4 regions of the Ruegeria sp. CDSB117 genome follow, and region 2 is predicted to be linked to each of the others. Evidence: riboswitches for the same ligand, from Rfam matches in the RefSeq annotation. Region 2 holds a riboswitch; each other region holds the start of a gene.

Region 1 (2,197 bases), on a different contig from region 2:
ATCCACTTGTTAGCGTGAGAAGAACATTATTCAGAGAGAACATTGTGGCCACGACACTTTGGCCGAAGTTTTCCAGTGGATCGGGCAGCATGGTAAACCAAGCGATAGGAATACAAACCAGTACGACGACACTCAGGGCTGGCAAGATCCGTCGGGCCCGACGCTCGTAGAACTTCAAAAGAAAGAAGCTATTTTTTCCAAGATCATCAAGGATAATAGAGGTTATTAGATATCCGCTGATAACGAAGAAAACGTCTACGCCTAAAAAACCTCCACTGAACAGGCTTATGCCGGAATGAAAAAGAACCACTGGTAAAACTGCAATGCTGCGAAGGCCATCAATTTCTTTCCGTTGCAGCATTTAATCAAAACCCACTCTTGTATTTTGTGCTCGGGCCTGTGAGCTTTCGAAGCGCATCTGTCGTCAAGAGTGTGTCGAGGAACTTTGAGCCGCCGCAGCCAATCGAACAAAGTATTGGCAGGTTTATGCGTTCCGGTCGTTGCAAGACCCAGGCTGAAAACTTCTGAGTGAGCCCTGCGAAGTCACTGCCATTGCTAGCACCCTTATCGTAGAATTTTTTTGGCTGATTGGAGCCTGGTACAAATTGCCATCACCGATTGGTTCGCGCTCTTGTCGAATCAAATCAATTCGTATTTGGTCCACGTGATGGTTCCCGACTGTATTCTGCGGTCAGGGATAAAAGGGAATACGGTGCGGTTCTGTGAAAAGACCAATTCCGTGACTGCCCCCGCAACTGTAGGCGGCGAGCGACCCGAGATCGTCCACTGGGCAATAGCCTGGGAAGGATCGGGATAGCTTTGACCCGCAAGTCAGGAGACCTGCCATCCGAAATTTATGAACCTGGGCGGGGTGTCCCAGAGGGAGATGACAATGTTTCAAGCGGTCCGTACCGTGCACGAACTTGCGCTCGCTTTGCCCCTGTCCGAACACAGGAGGCGTTGCCGTTGTCATTGCAAAAAGCTGACACCCAAAGGGGTAAGTGCTTGACGGAATTTAGTGTTCCGGTGCTGGTCACGGGGGCTCTGGCGCTGTCGGCGATCTTGTGGCTCGCGATTTACGCGGTGATTTGATGTCGGCCGTTTTACAAATCCGAGATCTGACGTTGGGCTACCGCGACCTGACATTGTTTCACCGCCTCTCCATGGATATCGCGGCCGGGACAACCCTGGCCGTTCTTGGTGCAAACGGGTCGGGCAAGAGCACATTTGTAAAGATGCTGCTGGGCTTGATGGATCCGCTTTCGGGCAGTTTGACTTGGCCGCAGGGCCGTCCTGGTGACATCGGGTACCTGGCGCAGATGACCGAGTTCGACCGCCGATTTCCCATCCGTGTGAGGGATCTTGCCGCGATGGGTGCTTGGCGCGGGTTTGGCTATCGTACCGGGCTGGACGCCGCGGCACGTGACCGGATGGCCGCCGCGCTGGATGAGGCCGGGGTACTGGATATCGCTGACCGGCCTCTGCATATGCTATCGGGCGGGCAACTGCAGCGCGCGCTGTTCGCACGGGTTATCATGCAGGACGCGCCGCTGATCCTGCTGGATGAACCGTTTGCCGCCGTCGACCAAAGTACTGAGGCGCATCTGCTGTCGATTATACGCCGATGGCGCGATGAGGGGCGCGCGGTGGTTTTGGTGGTGCACGATCTTTCCTCGGTACTGGACTATTGCAGCCACGCGCTGCTTTTGGGCGGGCAAGAGGCGACCCATGGACCGGTGAATGACGTTCTGACACCAGACCGGCTGGTTGCGCAAGGATACCTCTCGGAAAGTCAGGCGTCCTGGATGTTCCGTGGCACCCATTCAACAGCGGAGCACGCCAATGTATGACCTGATCGTCGAAATGTGGAGCTTTGCCTTCATGCGTCGCGCTTTTGTGGCAACCACGGTTTTGTCGGCTTCGGTCGCGCCGGTGGGGGCATTTCTTGTTCTGCGTCGCCTATCGCTGGCTGGTGAGGCCATGGCCCACGCGATTACCCCGGGCATCGTCATCGGCTTTGTCACGGCGGGCTTGTCAGTCATGTCACTGCTGGTCGGAGGGCTTATCGCGGGTGTTGGCGTCGCCATTTTGACCGCCTTTCTCGCACGCCGGACGATCCTGCGCAGCGATGCCAGCCTTGCCTCGCTGTATCTGATCGCACTGGCGGTGGGTATCTTTATTCTGTCTGCAGCAGGGT
Region 2 (2,197 bases):
CGGTCAGTTCTTCGCCCGCCATAACCGGAGCATGAAAACTCAGGTCCGCCCGACGTGTTTGCGTACCGGCCCCCGGTAAGATGTTTCCAATGACTGCAGCCACCAAACCCGCGGGCCACAAGGCGGGCGCAACAGCCTCGGGGTGTCCATCTCCATCTCCGTCATAGGCCGCCAGATTTAGCGGGTTGTGGTCACCCGAAGCCGAGGCAAACGCGTACAAGTCGTCCACGGTGCACAATCGGGTGACCTGCGCCTTGTCGCCTACCTTCAGTTGAGAATAGGTTCTGTTTTCTTGAATTTTCATCTCGTCCGGCTTTGTTTTTGAATGCGTGTTCGTTGTTTCAAACATTGGATGTGCGGCCCCCCGGAACCAGAACATATCCACCTTTGTTGCTACATTTCTGCAACGCAGCGTAGTCAGATCATTGGCAAATGACAAATGACCTCTGTGCGTGGGGCGGCGCGGATTATCGCTTGACCCAAATTCGGAACTCGGGCAAGCATCACCGCGATGGTTCCCTATGGTTCGCCACGGGATGAAAAGGGAATACGGTGAGGTTGCCAACAAGCGCCAAGTCCGTGACTGCCCCCGCAACTGTAAGCGGTGAGCGACGCCAAATACCCACTGACCCCAAATGGGTCGGGAAGGATGGCCAAGCCACGACCCGCAAGTCAGGAGACCTACCATCCGATGTTCAACCAACCCGGGGCGGGGCGTCCTGGAAGGAGGCTTTATGACACGTCTAAGACGTGATGACATGATTGGCACCTTCTGCCCGCGCTTGGCAACAGGCGGAGTGGGCTATGTCGATCAGTCCTGATCATTTCCTTCTGATTTGCGAGACCTGCGAGGGTTCTGACCGGGCGGATTCATTGCGCGCTGCGCTTGCAAGCAAGCTTCCATCCAGTTTTGACATCCAAAGCGTTTCCTGCATGGCCGGTTGCGGTCGTCCCACAACCGTCGGGGTTCAGGCATTCGACAAAGCGCAGTACCTTTTCGGTGACATCCAATCGACTGAGGACGTGGATGCTTTGGCCGAATTTGCACATCAATACCATCGCATCGCGGATGGGTGGACCAATGCAACGCAGCGCCCGCCTGCCCTTCTTGAAAAGACTCTGGCGCGCCTGCCGCGGCTAAAAGTGGAGACAAGCGCATGACCTGCGGAGCTTTCCTTGAGGCGCGCGGGCTGGAGTATTATGCCCTGAACGGCGACGTACTGCTGCAAAACATCAATTTCGAACTGAATGAAGGGGCCACTCTGGCAATTGCCGGCCCAAACGGTGCGGGTAAGACAACGCTGCTGAATCTTTTGTGCGGCGGTGAAGAGATTGTGCTGGGGGACGTTTTGGTAAAGGGGCGCAGCCTTCGGCAGCTTTCGGCAATGGACCGCGCCCGAATGATCGCCGTGGTCAGTCAGCAGGAATCGCCGGACGGGCGTTTGTTTCTGCGTGACTACGTGGCCCTTGGGCAAATCCCCATCCGCGCTGATCGGTCTGCCGCTGAGCACGCCTTGGAATTGGACCGAATCCTTAAACTGACCGGACTCTTCGCCCTCGCCGACAAGCGAATGGCCATGTTATCCGGCGGGGAACGCCAGCGTGCTCATATTGCAAGGGCGCTGGCGCAGAACCCGTCGTTGCTGTTTTTGGATGAGCCGACGAACCATCTGGATCCGGATGCCAAGGGACGCATGCTGTCGCTGGTCGCCGAGCTGGGCATTACGGTGGTCATGATCGTTCATGATCTGGTCATGATCCCGGAATTCGCGACCCATGTCGCGTTGATGAAATCCACGCGCCTGACCGGTTTCGGCCCAGTGCACGAAGTGCTGACACCCAAAAGGGTCCGTGAAACGTTTGGTGTCGATTTTCTTAGCTTTCAGCATGAAGGCCGCATGATCCCGGCACTGGATATCCGAAGAACCACTACCTCAAACTAGGAAAAGTAAAATGAACAAAACTCTCTGGTGCGCTGCACTGATCAGCGGCATTGCAAGTGCCGCAACAGCGCGCGAGATCACCGTCGACAATTGCGGCGAGCCGCTGGTGTTTGAAACTCAGCCCGAGCGGCTGGTCGTACACGACATGAACATGACCGACATGGCCTTTGCGCTGGGTTTGCAGGACAAGATCGTGGGCCTGACGGGCATCACCGGCTGGTACAAAACCAGCCCCGAGTTTGACACCCTGCGCG
Region 3 (2,197 bases), on a different contig from region 2:
GTACCCCGTTCACCGTGGACCCCGTACCGGGTTCAGGCTGGACGGGGTTCACAGTGACCCCCGTCTCAATGTCGGGCTCGGCCGTGGTTTCGAGCGCGGCCACGCGCTCCAGAACGATGCGGTAAATGACGGTGTAGCCATTCTTGCACTGCCGCCGCCCTGTCTCAATCAGAATGCCCTCGCGCAAGAAGTCGATGATGGTGCGCTTGACCGTGCTCTCGCTGAGCTCTGTGTGGCGCTGGATCGTCCCCTTGGAGCACCAGATGCCCGAGCCATCATCGCTCGCCTTGTCGGCCAGGAACATAATGATCTGCTTGCGCGCAGCGCTGCCAAAACGGCGCTCGGCGCATTCGTTTGCAACCGCCCAACTCATCAAATTATCCCAAGGTTAGAAACGATTTTGTGAGCATTCTGAATCGCAAAGAGCGTTGAAACTTTCGCTTTTTGTTCACTTTTTGTCAGGGGGTGTTTTGCACCCATAAGCCGTTGTTTTCGCTGCCTGTCTTTATGGATTGCAAATCCGTGTACACCGGTTCGATTCCGGTACTCGCCTCCACTTCTTTTCAAACACTTAGCTTTCTGCGCTGCTTTCGCAAATTCGGGCGTATACACTTGGGTATCATGTTCCTACTGGCTTCTGGAACAGCATAACCGTCGCCGTTGATGTCCGGGGTTAAATGTCGAAGCGGTTTGAAAGTAATGCCACACGTGCCAAATCTTTTCCCGCTAACAAACGGCGCGACGCACAATGCGTCAGTGGTAGAGGGATGTGCTTTGTCTTTGTCGCGCCTTTGCCCGCTTCCTTAATATTGCCCAAAGGTTCGCACAGAACGCGATTGCCCAAGTCGCGCCTGTTGCGATTGCCGGTCCAGCGATTCCGTTTGCACAACCGCACTACCTGATTGCCAAGCACGGAAGCGCTCAATCATCCGCGGCTGCGGGGCTGTTTTGCGCCTGGCTTCGTGATCGGATCGCATCGGATGCCGCTGACTGACTTCGGCTGGTCGCTTTTCTGACGTAACCGGTTTTCAAACCCTGGTCGTGCTTGACAAGCCCCCTGCCCGTGCCGCATGTCGCATGCGTTGGTGTCCATCCTCGGATGGATGAAAAGGGAATGTGCCAGCGATGTCATCGCCAAGCACAGCCGCCCCCGCGACCGTGACCGGAGAGGGTGCCCAAAGCCACTGGCCCAATAGGCCGGGAAGGCGGGACATCCGACAGGGCAAACGCTCTGACATCCGCAAGCCGGGAGACCTGCCAGCACCCGAAGTTGAAACCGGGCGGGGTGTTCCGGTGTCGGGTCCATGTCGCACACGTGGCCCGCATGAAACCCCGTCCCCCGTACAAAGGATTAGGGGGATGAGAGACGTGACCGAGACCGCACCAGTTGAATTGCTGGTCTGCACGACATGCCGCCGTGGGTTGCCCATCGAAGATGACGCCCAGCGACCCGGCACTTTGCTGCACAAAGCGCTTGAACAGGCGGGCTTGCCTGACGGCGTGGACCTGAAGCCGGTGGAATGCCTGTCGAACTGTGATCAGGGATGTTCGATCGTTTTGCGTGGTGGCTCGTCCCGATGGACCTTTATTTATGAAAACCTCGACGAGACCGACCACGTCGAGACCATCGTCGAAGGCGTCACCAAATATCTGGCCGCTGAAGACGGTCTGGTGAAATGGCGTGAGCGCCCCGAACATTTCCGCAAAAACTGTGCGGCCCGCATTCCCCCGATTGGAGCCCTGAAATGAGCAATCTCGAAAAACTCCCCGTCACTGTGATCACCGGCTTTCTGGGCTCGGGCAAAACTACGCTGGTCAAGCACCTGATGCAGAACCCGCAGGGCAAGCGTCTGGCTGTGGTCGTCAATGAGTTCGGCGATGTGGGTGTGGATGGCGATATCCTGAAATCCTGCGCCATCCCGGATTGCCCGGCGGAAAACATCATGGAATTGGCTAACGGATGCATCTGTTGCACTGTGGCCGATGATTTCATCCCGACCATCGAAGCCTTGATGGCGCTGGAGCCGCGTCCTGATCACATCCTGATCGAAACGTCCGGTCTCGCCCTGCCCAAACCGCTGCTCAAGGCGTTTGATTGGCCCGATATCCGCTCGAAAATCACCGTTGATGGTGTGATCGCTCTGGCGGACGCCGAGGCCGTCGCCGCTGGGCGTTTCGCACCAAATGTCGAAGCCGT
Region 4 (2,197 bases), on a different contig from region 2:
TCAGAAATGCAGCGTAGAGACCCTGACCGCCCGCGTCCACAGCAGGCTTTGTGGAATTTCGGTTTGGACAGCGTCTGTAAGCGGGATAAACCGGCTTTCAAAATCGGGTGGGCCGGTGGCAGTAGGAGCATAAGCTTTGGCAAAATTTGCAATCTACGCGCTGCCTGTTGGCTCAGGCACCTTGGCGCTGTCCCCCTTGCCGGGCGGCGGCGGTGGGTATGTGGATGATCTGAGGGTGATACAGGACTGGAACCCCGATCTGGTGATTTCAATGACCACCGAGGCCGAGATGCAGCAGGTCGGCGCAGGCGGTTTTGGTCGAGACGTTCAAAGCAGGTCCGCTACCTGGGTGCATCTTCCGGTCGAGGATTTTGGCACGCCGCCCCAGCCAATCGAAACTCTTTGGCCCCAAGCCAGCGCAGCCGCCCGGCAGGTTCTGTCCGACGGTGGACGCGTGCTGGTGCATTGCCGGGGCGGTTGTGGGCGGTCGGGGATGGTCGCGCTGAGGCTCATGGTGGAAAGCGGTGAAGATCCAAACCACGCGCTAAACCGGCTGCGCTTGGCCCGACCATGCGCGGTGGAAACGGATGAGCAGATGGCTTGGGCCATGAAACCGGCCCAGAGCGATCGGTGAACTAGGATCAGGCCGTGGCTTGTTGAACAACCTGATGCGATGGACGCGGTGCAAGGGCCGATGCCTGAAGCATGGCGCAAGGCAAGGCCGCCAAAACACCAGCAGGCAGAGTGGAAAAGTCAGGGTTGAACATCATATCGGCGTATTCGTCCAACGTGTCGGCCGAGTCGCCCGTGTTTGCCCCGCAATAGACCCTGATCCGGGCCGGGCTGGCGCGAAACCGTGCGGTGCAACCCTCATCGCAATGGGTCAGTTCGCTGGAGCCGTCCACCTCAAATTCGCTGGTCGTCATTGGTTGTGCTGTTGCCATCGCCTCGGCCAATGCCCGAGCCATTTGGGCCAATGCGGGGCAGGTTTTCCCCGTTTTCTGGCACAGGGTGGCGGTGAATTCGTGGGTCGTTGTCTTCCAGATCATAATGCGCCCTCCGCGCGGTGAGCGGGGGACGTGGAACAGGGAACTCAGCGTACTGAAGACCTGCCCGGACACCCCGCCCGAGTTTCGGTTTTTACTTTGATGGCAGGTCTCCTGACTTGCGGGTCATTGCTTTGCCGACCTTCCCAGCCTTTCGGCCAGTGGTATTTCGGCATTGCTTACCGCTTACAGTTGCGGGGGCAGTCGCGGCCTTGGTCCGTCCCGGCATTGCCGGGCTGGACCGCACCGAGTTCCCTTTTCATCCCGCCCCAATATAAGGACGAGAACCATCACCTCATCGCTAGCGGTTGGAGGTGGCTTGAGTCAAGCGGGCTGTTTTCCATCGTTCAAGTGGACGCTTGGTCACTTTGAAAATCTGTTGACTCTAGTCGCGCAAAAGCGCCGATATGCCATATGTGAACCGAATAGTTCAGATGCTTGCGAGGGCACCATGTTGGACAGCACTCCGGTCGTTTTGACCGAAGATTTCACGTTTTCTGCCGGAGAGGCCGAACTGTCGGCACGGCTGTATATGCCTGCCTCGGCACCTGATGTGGCGGTTGTAGTCCATGCAGCCACAGGCGTACCGCGCGACTATTACCAGCATTTTGCGCGGTGGTTGGTGGAAGAACAGGGTATGGCCTGTCTGACCTATGACTATCGCGATTTTGGCCACTCTCTACGCGGGCGCCTGCGCGATTCGCAGGCCACGATGGCCGATTGGGCGTTGATCGACATGCCCGCTGCCCGCGCTGAAATGCGGCGCAGATTTCCCGCCGCCCAGCAGTGGAGCATTGGCCATTCGGTGGGTGGAATGCTGGGGCCAATTCAGCCCGATATTGAGCAGATCGACCGGATGATCTGTGTCTGTTCAGGTTTGGTGACGGTATCCGACCACCCCTGGCCGTATCGCGCACTGGCGACAATGTTTTGGTATGCCCACCCGCCATTGCTGGTTAAGGCATTGGGATACCTGCCGGGCAAGGCGCTTGGGTTCGGCTCGGACCTTCCGGCACGTGTCTACTGGCAGTGGCGCAAATGGTGCACCAATGCACTGAACTACGTGCCAGATATCGGCAACAGCCTTCCAGAGGCCCGTTGGGTTGCGTCGGAAACACCCGTCGATCTGTTCACAATGGACGATGATCAGG

The links. A riboswitch is a leader RNA that binds a small molecule or an ion and turns the genes downstream of it on or off. The one in region 2 is predicted to bind cobalamin.
Region 1: it holds a riboswitch for cobalamin, as region 2 does, so the genes downstream of both, AC2FJC_RS22800 (metal ABC transporter ATP-binding protein) here and AC2FJC_RS08015 (DUF1636 family protein) in region 2, are expected to answer to the same signal.
Region 3: it holds a riboswitch for cobalamin, as region 2 does, so the genes downstream of both, AC2FJC_RS12150 (DUF1636 family protein) here and AC2FJC_RS08015 (DUF1636 family protein) in region 2, are expected to answer to the same signal.
Region 4: it holds a riboswitch for cobalamin, as region 2 does, so the genes downstream of both, AC2FJC_RS10280 (hypothetical protein) here and AC2FJC_RS08015 (DUF1636 family protein) in region 2, are expected to answer to the same signal.

Annotation. Positions count from the first base shown of each region.
Region 1 is NZ_JBXWOS010000041.1:2,399-4,595, forward strand. It holds gene AC2FJC_RS22795 (acyltransferase family protein) at 1-361, opposite strand, end outside; cobalamin riboswitch at 652-862, shown strand; gene AC2FJC_RS22800 (metal ABC transporter ATP-binding protein) at 1,092-1,850, shown strand; gene AC2FJC_RS22805 (metal ABC transporter permease) at 1,843-2,197, shown strand, end outside.
Region 2 is NZ_JBXWOS010000005.1:114,806-117,002, forward strand. It holds gene AC2FJC_RS08010 (bifunctional enoyl-CoA hydratase/phosphate acetyltransferase) at 1-304, opposite strand, end outside; cobalamin riboswitch at 498-703, shown strand; gene AC2FJC_RS08015 (DUF1636 family protein) at 805-1,161, shown strand; gene AC2FJC_RS08020 (ABC transporter ATP-binding protein) at 1,158-1,943, shown strand; gene AC2FJC_RS08025 (ABC transporter substrate-binding protein) at 1,954-2,197, shown strand, end outside.
Region 3 is NZ_JBXWOS010000009.1:104,547-106,743, forward strand. It holds gene AC2FJC_RS12145 (hypothetical protein) at 1-373, opposite strand, end outside; cobalamin riboswitch at 1,067-1,276, shown strand; gene AC2FJC_RS12150 (DUF1636 family protein) at 1,360-1,749, shown strand; gene cobW (cobalamin biosynthesis protein CobW) at 1,746-2,197, shown strand, end outside.
Region 4 is NZ_JBXWOS010000007.1:146,467-148,663, forward strand. It holds gene AC2FJC_RS10275 (protein-tyrosine phosphatase family protein) at 137-634, shown strand; gene AC2FJC_RS10280 (hypothetical protein) at 642-1,049, opposite strand; cobalamin riboswitch at 1,134-1,353, opposite strand; gene AC2FJC_RS10285 (alpha/beta hydrolase family protein) at 1,498-2,197, shown strand, end outside.